One region of the Oceanobacillus phoenicis genome, then DNA from elsewhere that is predicted to be linked to it. Evidence: a T-box and tRNA genes for the amino acid it is inferred to sense, from the RefSeq annotation. Region 1 holds a T-box; the other regions hold tRNA genes.
What was found. The T-box of region 1 lies ahead of leuS (leucine--tRNA ligase). A T-box ahead of a tRNA ligase gene usually reads a tRNA of that ligase, here a tRNA-Leu.

Region 1 (3,267 bases):
ATATAATGACTTAATAGGCGATATTTTAAAGGAGTCTGGTGAAAAGGATAGAAAAGATTTGCAGGGAATAGGAAAACCCTTGCCGAAGGATTATGTGAAACGAGATGTATTTCAAAACTTCCAGAAAATTGCAAAAGATGCAGGGTATCTTCCTTATTGGTTAAAGCTTCAAAAAGAGATAGCATTACAAATTCATACCATCACTAATGAAAAAGAACTAAAAAAAATTAATAAACGAATTAAAGAATACAATACAGTTTGTCCCACTTCCATGCAACGTTCAACTATCACTTTAGAAGAATTAGCGAAAGCAAAAAAGATCTGGTAGTGCAAATTTCCTCTTTCTTGAATTTTTATTTATGATACAATAAAAAAGTTAAAATTCAAGATATAGAAGTGGAGCGGTATTGGATGATGATCCAATTGATTATTGGAATACTATTTTTTATTGGTTTATATATATTAACAAACGATGAAGCGAAATGGCTGAAGATAATTTCATTTGTTTATTACACCATATTATCTGTCATTTTTATTGTAGGGTATAATCAACGGTTAGCATTTATTGAACGAAGTGAAACAATTATTAAAGTGGCAGAGAATCCGTTATTTAGTTGGGTTACTGTATTTGGATATTTATATTCGATACCATTTATGGTAATTGCATTATATATATTGTTACGTGTTGTGCTACAAATCAAAGATCAACTAAAAAAAGTGCTAACGTCTGGGTTATTTCTTCTTATAATTCTAACCGTGGGTCATTTTATAAATCTGTTGTTTATACTGCTGTTTTATGGAACTACTAGTTAAATGAGAAGAGACTTTCATATGGAAAAAGGACAAGATGAGACTCCAGCATAGGAGCTCATCAGCTGCCTAGAAAGCAAAGTGATTTCTTACCTTTTTTGTATAGCTAAAATAAAGGGAGGATTGTTTTTTTGGTTCACAAATCCATACTGTAAGACGTTATATAAATTTTGATCTAAATTAGCTACATGTTTTAATACTGCCTCTTTCTCATTAGTACCTCCATCATGACCATAATATACAACAATTACAATTAGTCCATCCTTCTTTAGTTTTGTTAGTATTCTTTGTATAGCTTCTATCGTTGAGTCGGGTTTCGTTATAATTGATTTGTCACTTCGGGGTAAGTAACCCAAATTAAAAATGGCTCCTCCGATAACATCATGTTGTACATAATCCTCAATAAGAGCATGACTTCCGTGAATTAAAGTAACATTATTTCTATGAAATTTTTCTAATTCTTGTTTAGTAGTTTGTATTGCTTGTTGTTGAATATCAAATGCATAAACATGACCACTTGTTCCAACTACTCTGCTTAAAAAAATCGTGTCATTACCGTTACCACATGTTGCATCAATAACAATTTCACCTTCATCAATTGATTCTTCTAATAAATAATGGGCGAAATGTAGTATTCCTTTTAACATAAGAAGATTATCCTCCATTTACTTTGTTATATCTATATTTTAGCATGCCTAATATTGATAAATAAATAAAAGTAGGTTTCCAATCCGAGAAAAATGTATATACTAAGATTATATTTTGATCGTATCTTGACAATGAAAAGTATTTTCATTATAATTCCAGTAAATCAATTAACGACTATGATAAGGACTAGTAGTATGTAATCCATCAAAATAGAGAGACAGTGGTTGGTGAAAACTGTTGATGATGATCATATGAACTCACCTTGGATGTTGCAATAGTGAAAATGTAGTAGCTATTGCCGTTTCATCAACGTTATCGATGTCAAGTGAGTGTCAATGATGACACTAATTTGGGTGGTACCGCGGGAATCAAAGCTTCTCGTCCCTATTTGTTGAGGGATGAGTAGCTTTTTTATTTTTCTAAAAATAGGCTATTACTCACGTAGTTTAACTATGAAAGGAAGGGTTGACATGAGTTTTCATCATCGTCAAATCGAAAAGAAGTGGCAAAACCATTGGCAAGACAATAAGACATTTAAAACGGATACATTTTCCAACAAGGAAAAATTCTATGCATTAGATATGTTTCCTTATCCATCAGGACAGGGATTACATGTAGGGCATCCAGAGGGGTATACCGCAACTGATATTTTAGCGCGGATGAAGCGTATGCAAGGCTATGAAGTGATGCACCCGATGGGATGGGATGCGTTTGGTCTCCCAGCGGAACAATATGCAATTGACACTGGTAATAGTCCAGCAGAATTCACTACCCAAAATATTAATACGTTCAAACGTCAAATAAAAGAATTAGGTTTCTCTTACGACTGGGATAGAGAAATTAATACAACTGACCCAAATTACTATAAATGGACACAATGGATTTTTAAAAAATTATATGAAAATGACCTAGCATATATGGATGAAGTCGCGGTGAATTGGTGTCCGGCTCTAGGTACCGTACTTGCCAATGAAGAAGTAATTGATGGCAAAAGTGAACGAGGGGGTCACCCTGTTGTTCGTAAACCAATGAAACAATGGATGCTAAAAATCACTGCTTACGCAGATCGTTTACTAGAGGACTTAGATGACCTTGATTGGCCAGATAGTCTAAAAGAAATGCAACGAAATTGGATTGGTCGATCAGAAGGTGCAGAAGTAACCTTTTCAATTAAGGATCATGAAGGTGAATTTACTGTATTCACCACTCGCCCAGATACATTATTTGGAGCAACATATGCTGTTGTTGCACCGGAACATCCATTAGTAAAAGAAATTACAACAATGGATCAAAAAGAATCTGTTCAAAACTATTTGGATGAAGTTCAGACCAAATCAGATTTGGAAAGAACAGATTTAGCGAAAAATAAAACAGGAGTATTTACAGGTGCTTATGCAATTAATCCAGTTAATGGAGAAGAAATGCCAATCTGGGTTGCTGACTATGTATTAATGAGTTATGGAACGGGTGCAATTATGGCTGTTCCTGCGCATGATGAACGTGATTATGAATTTGCAAATACATTTGGTTTACCTATTAAAGAAGTAGTTGCCGGCGGAAATGTAGATGATGAGGCTTATACTGGTGATGGTGAACATGTTAATTCTGAATTCTTGAATGGGTTGGGTAAGGAAGAAGCAATAACGAAAATGATTGATTGGCTAGAAGCTAATGGTAGTGGGGAGAAAAAAATAACTTATCGTCTACGTGACTGGCTGTTTGCTCGTCAACGCTATTGGGGAGAACCAATTCCAATTATTCATTGGGAAGACGGTACAATGACAGCTGTACCTGATGAGGATTTACCAT
Region 2 (3,267 bases), 1.6 Mb from region 1:
AGCAAAAACACAGGTCTCTGCGAAGCCGAAAGGCGAAGTATAGGGGCTGACACCTGCCCGGTGCTGGAAGGTTAAGGGGACGAGTTAGCTCTTCGGAGCGAAGCTTTGAACCGAAGCCCCAGTAAACGGCGGCCGTAACTATAACGGTCCTAAGGTAGCGAAATTCCTTGTCGGGTAAGTTCCGACCCGCACGAAAGGTGCAACGACTTGGGCACTGTCTCAACGAGAGACCCGGTGAAATTATACTATGCGTGAAGATGCGCATTACCCGCGACAGGACGGAAAGACCCCGTGGAGCTTTACTGTAGCCTGATATTGAATGTTTGTGCAGCTTGTACAGGATAGGTGGGAGCCTTTGAAACGTGAGCGCTAGCTTACGTGGAGGCACCCGTGGGATACCACCCTCGCTGTATGAACATTCTAACCCAGGACCGTGATCCGGTTCGGAGACAGTGTCAGGCGGGCAGTTTGACTGGGGCGGTCGCCTCCCAAAGAGTAACGGAGGCGCCCAAAGGTTCCCTCAGAATGGTTGGAAATCATTCGTAGAGTGTAAAGGCAGAAGGGAGCTTGACTGCGAGACCTACAAGTCGAGCAGGGACGAAAGTCGGGCTTAGTGATCCGGTGGTTCCGCATGGAAGGGCCATCGCTCAACGGATAAAAGCTACCCCGGGGATAACAGGCTTATCTCCCCCAAGAGTTCACATCGACGGGGAGGTTTGGCACCTCGATGTCGGCTCATCGCATCCTGGGGCTGTAGTCGGTCCCAAGGGTTGGGCTGTTCGCCCATTAAAGCGGTACGCGAGCTGGGTTCAGAACGTCGTGAGACAGTTCGGTCCCTATCCGTCGTGGGCGTTGGAAGTTTGAGAGGAGCTGTCCTTAGTACGAGAGGACCGGGATGGACACACCGCTGGTGTACCAGTTGTTCCGCCAGGAGCATGGCTGGGTAGCTACGTGTGGAAAGGATAAGTGCTGAAAGCATCTAAGCATGAAGCCCCCCTCAAGATGAAACTTCCCATCACTTCGAGTGAGTAAGATCCCTCAGAGACGATGAGGTTGATAGGTCCGAGGTGGAAGCGTGGTGACACGTGCAGCTGACGGATACTAATTGATCGAGGACTTATCTAAGTATATAAAGCGACAGGATCTGTACATCAACGTACAGACTGGACGTTCTCTGAATGAGATAAAGGAAATACAAAGAGTCGTTAGACGATTTGATATTGACTTATCGTAAGGAAGAGAAGGAAGTCTGCTAGTTGATAGAGACTGGAGCTAGAATAGAATGATGTCACGTTACTCTTATTTAGTTTTTAGGGTACAATCCTAAAAAAGTGTTGCATTTTGTCTAAGAAATGCATATAATATAACTTGTCCTTATTTTTTTTGGACTACATATTACACGAAAGTCTGGTAGCGATAGCGAAGAGGCCACACCTGTTCCCATGCCGAACACAGAAGTTAAGCTCTTCAGCGCCGATGGTAGTTGGGGCTTTGCCCCTGCAAGAGTAGGACGCCGCCAGGCAGTTCGGAGGATTAGCTCAGCTGGGAGAGCACCTGCCTTACAAGCAGGGGGTCGCAGGTTCGAGCCCTGCATCCTCCACCACGCCGGCCTAGCTCAACTGGTAGAGCAACTGACTTGTAATCAGTAGGTTGGGGGTTCAAGTCCTCTGGCCGGCACCACTTTTTTAAACAGAATATTAATGAATGGTGAATATATTCAAGTTGTACGAGCCATTAGCTCAGTCGGTAGAGCATCTGACTTTTAATCAGAGGGTCGAAGGTTCGAATCCTTCATGGCTCACCATTTGCGGGTGTGGCGGAATTGGCAGACGCGCTAGACTTAGGATCTAGTGTCTTCGGACGTGGGGGTTCAAGTCCCTCCACCCGCACCATTAAAAATATGCCAATGCGGAAGTAGTTCAGTGGTAGAACACCACCTTGCCAAGGTGGGGGTCGCGGGTTCGAATCCCGTCTTCCGCTCCAACCCTGCCGGGGTGGCGGAACTGGCAGACGCACAGGACTTAAAATCCTGCGGTAGGTGACTACCGTACCGGTTCGATTCCGGTCCTCGGCACCATTCGCGCCTGTAGCTCAATTGGATAGAGCGTTTGACTACGGATCAAGAGGTTAGGGGTTCGACTCCTCTCAGGCGCGCCATCGGGAAGTAGCTCAGCTTGGTAGAGCACTTGGTTTGGGACCAAGGGGTCGCAGGTTCGAATCCTGTCTTCCCGACCATGATTTTTAAATAAGGGGCCTTAGCTCAGCTGGGAGAGCGCCTGCCTTGCACGCAGGAGGTCAGCGGTTCGATCCCGCTAGGCTCCACCATTTCTATCAAAAAACTTTTTAAAAAGTGTTGACAAGATTTGGGAGAAATGATATATTTATAAAGTCGCTTTTTTGAGAGCGACACTGAAATTGCTCTTTGAAAACTGAACAAAACAACCAGTACGAAAGAAGAAAAACACCTCGTTTTTCTTAAAAAGAAATGAAGTCAGAAGTTGACTTCTGAAGCACAAGAAACACAACTTTTATGGAGAGTTTGATCTTGGCTCAGGACGAACGCTGGCGGCGTGCCTAATACATGCAAGTCGAGCGCAGGAAGTTATCTGATCCTTTTCGGAGGTGACGATAATGGAATGAGCGGCGGACGGGTGAGTAACACGTAGGCAACCTGCCTGTAAGACTGGGATAACTCGTGGAAACGCGAGCTAATACCGGATAACACTTTTCATCTCCTGATGAGAAGTTGAAAGGCGGCTTTTGCTGTCACTTACAGATGGGCCTGCGGCGCATTAGCTAGTTGGTAAGGTAACGGCTTACCAAGGCGACGATGCGTAGCCGACCTGAGAGGGTGATCGGCCACACTGGGACTGAGACACGGCCCAGACTCCTACGGGAGGCAGCAGTAGGGAATCTTCCGCAATGGACGAAAGTCTGACGGAGCAACGCCGCGTGAGTGATGAAGGTTTTCGGATCGTAAAACTCTGTTGTTAGGGAAGAACAAGTGCCATAGTAACTGATGGCACCTTGACGGTACCTAACCAGAAAGCCACGGCTAACTACGTGCCAGCAGCCGCGGTAATACGTAGGTGGCAAGCGTTGTCCGGAATTATTGGGCGTAAAGCGCTCGCAGGCGGTTCTTTAAGTCTGATGTGAAATCTTACGGCTCAACCGTAAACGTGCATTGGAAACTGGAGGACTTGAGTGCAGAAGAGGAGAGTGGAATTCCACGTGTAGCGGTGAAATGCGTAGAGATGTGGAGGAACA
Region 3 (3,267 bases), 2.2 Mb from region 1:
AGTTAGTTAAATAAAAAACACACCTATTAATCAAAAAAAGTTGATTTATACTTTGGAAAGTGTTATTTTTATATTAATCAATAATATTTGATTAAAGGAGGTTTACCTCTCATGAAAAATATAAATAATAGGTTAACAACTGATGAACTAGCCACATATGAAAAACAGTTTAAAGCATTAGCCGATACAAGGAGGCTACATTTATTAAACTTATTAAGCATCCAAGGAGAAATGTGCGTTTGTGATTTGACCGAAGAATTAGATATACCGCAATCCAAACTTTCTTATCATCTAAAAATTATGACAGATGCTAATATCCTACACAAAGAAACGAGAGGGACTTGGAGTTATTATCGCATTAATAATGAGCATGTAGACTCTATTCTTTCGGAACAGCTATGTTGTATCTTAAAACCGTCTAAATAACGGTTTTAATTTATATATAATTAATCAAAAAAAGTTGATGAAGGAGTGTTTGCGTTAATGAATGTACACATTGGTTTAAATGTGAAAGACTTAGAAGAAAGCAAGGTATTTTACCAAAAACTGTTTAGTGTCGCCCCTGCAAAAGAAAAAGATGGGTATGTAAAGTTTTTGACTACCGAGCCAAATCTTAATCTAACACTAACAAAAGTTGAAGATGTTCAAGGGAACAATATTAATCACTTAGGTGTTCAAGTGATCTCAAAAGAAGAAGTGTTAATGCATAAAGCACGCTTAGAAAAGGAAGGTTTTTTTGCAAGAGAAGAAATGAATACAACTTGTTGTTATGCGATTCAAGACAAGTTTTGGGTAACCGACCCTGATGGAAATGAGTGGGAGTATTTTTATACAAAACAAAATGTTGATAAAAAAGATAATTCCTCTTGTTGTGTAACGGTAAATTAAATAATCCATTAAAAAAATTATATAAAATAAAAAAGCACTCAATTACGAGTGCTTTTTCTTTGCTTATTGCACTATCCAGCCCCGTTAACTAAGTAGAATCTAAAGTTCATCCATAAAAATGTACATCATCTTTTAATTTTACTTTCACTGACAAATTTAGACTGGTACGATGAAGTTAATAGATTGGGCACTTAGAAAGTATAGAACGAACAAGAATTCTTATTATTTTCGAATACAAAAAAATACCAACGGAACTTCATCCATTGGTATTACTGGTTTCATAAGTAGATGCGGTCAGTGGGATTTGAACCCACACGGGCTATACGCCCACTAGGCCCTCAACCTAGCGCGTCTGCCATTCCGCCACGACCGCAAAATGGTGAGCCATGAAGGATTCGAACCTTCGACCCTCTGATTAAAAGTCAGATGCTCTACCGACTGAGCTAATGGCTCTTATATAAAAAACAATAAAAAAATACTATTAATGCTAATAGTATTGTACCTTCAAAATAATAAATGGCTGGGCCACCAGGATTCGAACCTGGGGTACACGGGATCAAAACCCGATGCCTTACCGCTTGGCTATGGCCCAACTTATGGCGGTCCGGACGGGACTCGAACCCGCGACCTCCTGCGTGACAGGCAGGCATTCTAACCAACTGAACTACCGGACCAATATTTATTTTATTTAGAAGGATGACCCGTACGGGATTCGAACCCGTGTTACCGCCGTGAAAGGGCGGTGTCTTAACCGCTTGACCAACGGGCCATTATTTAAGTAAAAGTAATGGCGGAGAAGGAGGGATTTGAACCCTCGCGCCGCGTAAACGGCCTACACCCTTAGCAGGGGCGCCTCTTCAGCCACTTGAGTACTTCTCCCTTAATGGCTCCACAGGTAGGATTCGAACCTACGACCGATCGGTTAACAGCCGATTGCTCTACCACTGAGCTACTGTGGAATAATTATTATGTATTGCGTAACTGAATTATTACGGCAACGAAAAATATCATACTACATATTTTGCCGATTGTCAACAAGTTAATACATTTTTTAAAAACGTTTCTTCGCCTACTTGTTTTCTCAACTTGTCAGCTTTATTAATTTAACACGGAAAGATATTTATCGTCAATACTTCTTTTGAAAAAAATTAAATTTCCTTTAAACTCCCCCTACATTTCCCACATCTATACTTTCTCATATTTACTTTTCTTATTCTTTTGTAGACAAACCCACATCGATTACATTGATATTTATAAAGATACTCTCTCTGTTGTGATGGTAATGGCGAACAATGTCTTGGAGATCCAGTAGCTTTTAAAAGTTCTTTAAATTCACGATCTCCATGTTTATATCCTTTTCCTTCTATATGAAGATGATAATGACATAATTCATGCTTTATTATCCCATAAAACTCTTCTTTATTACTCTCTATTACATACTTTGGGTTCAATTCAATTACTTTTTTACTCGGTAGGTATCTGCCACCAGTAGTTCTTAAACGTGAATTGAAATACACCTTATCTACAAAAGGTTTATTAAAATACGTTAAGGATAGCTTATCGACTAATTCAAACAATTCAATATCACTAGGAAGTCTCATTAAAATCTCTCCTTACCTTATCAATAAACTATTCTTTTAGTTTAATATAATGAGAAATTATTTGCAGTAATTTGTATCATTTCCTATTATATGTACTAAGAAGATTACCATTTAACTCGACAAATTTGATTTGCTTGGAAAATAAGGTAAATGTATGATATCAGTGATTCCGAGAACTCTCAATTAATAGAGAAAATGTTTGTCCTTAAACCAATTCAGTATTTGATCTATTTGTTATTTAAAATAATTGTAATTAAATATTGATTTTTATCTGGAATATATTATAATATTAATTGTAGATGATTTAATACTTAATGAAAGAGAGGAGATTTACATTGAGTAATAAGAAAAACACATTAACAACTGCTGCTGGAGCACCAGTAGGCGATAACCAAAACTCAATTACAGCTGGACATAATGGACCTACACTACTACAAGATTTTCATTTACTAGAGAAACTTGCTCATTTTAATAGAGAACGTATTCCTGAACGTGTTGTACACGCAAAAGGTGCAGGTGCACATGGATACTTCGAAGTTACAAATGACGAAATATCAAAATATACAAAAGCTGATTTCCTCAGTGAAAAAGGTAAACGCACAGACATGTTTATCCGCTTCTCTACAGTTGCTGGTGAACTAGGATCTGCAGACACTGTACGTGACCCACGTGGTTTCGCAGTTAAATTTTATACTGATGAAGGTAACTATGATTTAGTTGGTAATAATACACCAATCTTTTTCATTCGTGATGCAATTAAATTTCCAGATTTTATTCA

Region 2: it has a tRNA-Leu gene. The T-box ahead of leuS (leucine--tRNA ligase) is inferred to sense a tRNA for this amino acid. The anticodon was not compared.
Region 3: it has a tRNA-Leu gene. The T-box ahead of leuS (leucine--tRNA ligase) is inferred to sense a tRNA for this amino acid. The anticodon was not compared.

What each region holds. Positions count from the first base shown of each region.
Region 1 is NZ_JBDFME010000001.1:2,174,376-2,177,642, forward strand. Features, by position in the region: gene ABC346_RS10780 (DnaJ family domain-containing protein) at 1-328, shown strand, start outside; gene ABC346_RS10785 (hypothetical protein) at 412-813, shown strand; gene mnmM (tRNA 5-(aminomethyl)-2-thiouridylate-methyltransferase MnmM) at 900-1,457, opposite strand; T-box leader at 1,626-1,847, shown strand; gene leuS (leucine--tRNA ligase) at 1,929-3,267, shown strand, end outside.
Region 2 is NZ_JBDFME010000001.1:620,139-623,405, reverse strand. Features, by position in the region: rRNA gene ABC346_RS03500 (23S ribosomal RNA) at 1-1,125, shown strand, start outside; rRNA gene rrf (5S ribosomal RNA) at 1,407-1,522, shown strand; tRNA gene ABC346_RS03490 (tRNA-Val) at 1,528-1,603, shown strand; tRNA gene ABC346_RS03485 (tRNA-Thr) at 1,605-1,680, shown strand; tRNA gene ABC346_RS03480 (tRNA-Lys) at 1,729-1,804, shown strand; tRNA gene ABC346_RS03475 (tRNA-Leu) at 1,808-1,892, shown strand; tRNA gene ABC346_RS03470 (tRNA-Gly) at 1,909-1,983, shown strand; tRNA gene ABC346_RS03465 (tRNA-Leu) at 1,989-2,077, shown strand; tRNA gene ABC346_RS03460 (tRNA-Arg) at 2,081-2,157, shown strand; tRNA gene ABC346_RS03455 (tRNA-Pro) at 2,159-2,235, shown strand; tRNA gene ABC346_RS03450 (tRNA-Ala) at 2,250-2,325, shown strand; rRNA gene ABC346_RS03445 (16S ribosomal RNA) at 2,528-3,267, shown strand, end outside.
Region 3 is NZ_JBDFME010000001.1:10,270-13,536, forward strand. Features, by position in the region: gene ABC346_RS00060 (ArsR/SmtB family transcription factor) at 112-426, shown strand; gene ABC346_RS00065 (ArsI/CadI family heavy metal resistance metalloenzyme) at 484-888, shown strand; tRNA gene ABC346_RS00070 (tRNA-Leu) at 1,178-1,261, opposite strand; tRNA gene ABC346_RS00075 (tRNA-Lys) at 1,266-1,341, opposite strand; tRNA gene ABC346_RS00080 (tRNA-Gln) at 1,406-1,480, opposite strand; tRNA gene ABC346_RS00085 (tRNA-Asp) at 1,486-1,562, opposite strand; tRNA gene ABC346_RS00090 (tRNA-Glu) at 1,586-1,657, opposite strand; tRNA gene ABC346_RS00095 (tRNA-Ser) at 1,677-1,767, opposite strand; tRNA gene ABC346_RS00100 (tRNA-Asn) at 1,773-1,847, opposite strand; gene ABC346_RS00105 (SprT family protein) at 2,037-2,489, opposite strand; gene ABC346_RS00110 (catalase) at 2,804-3,267, shown strand, end outside.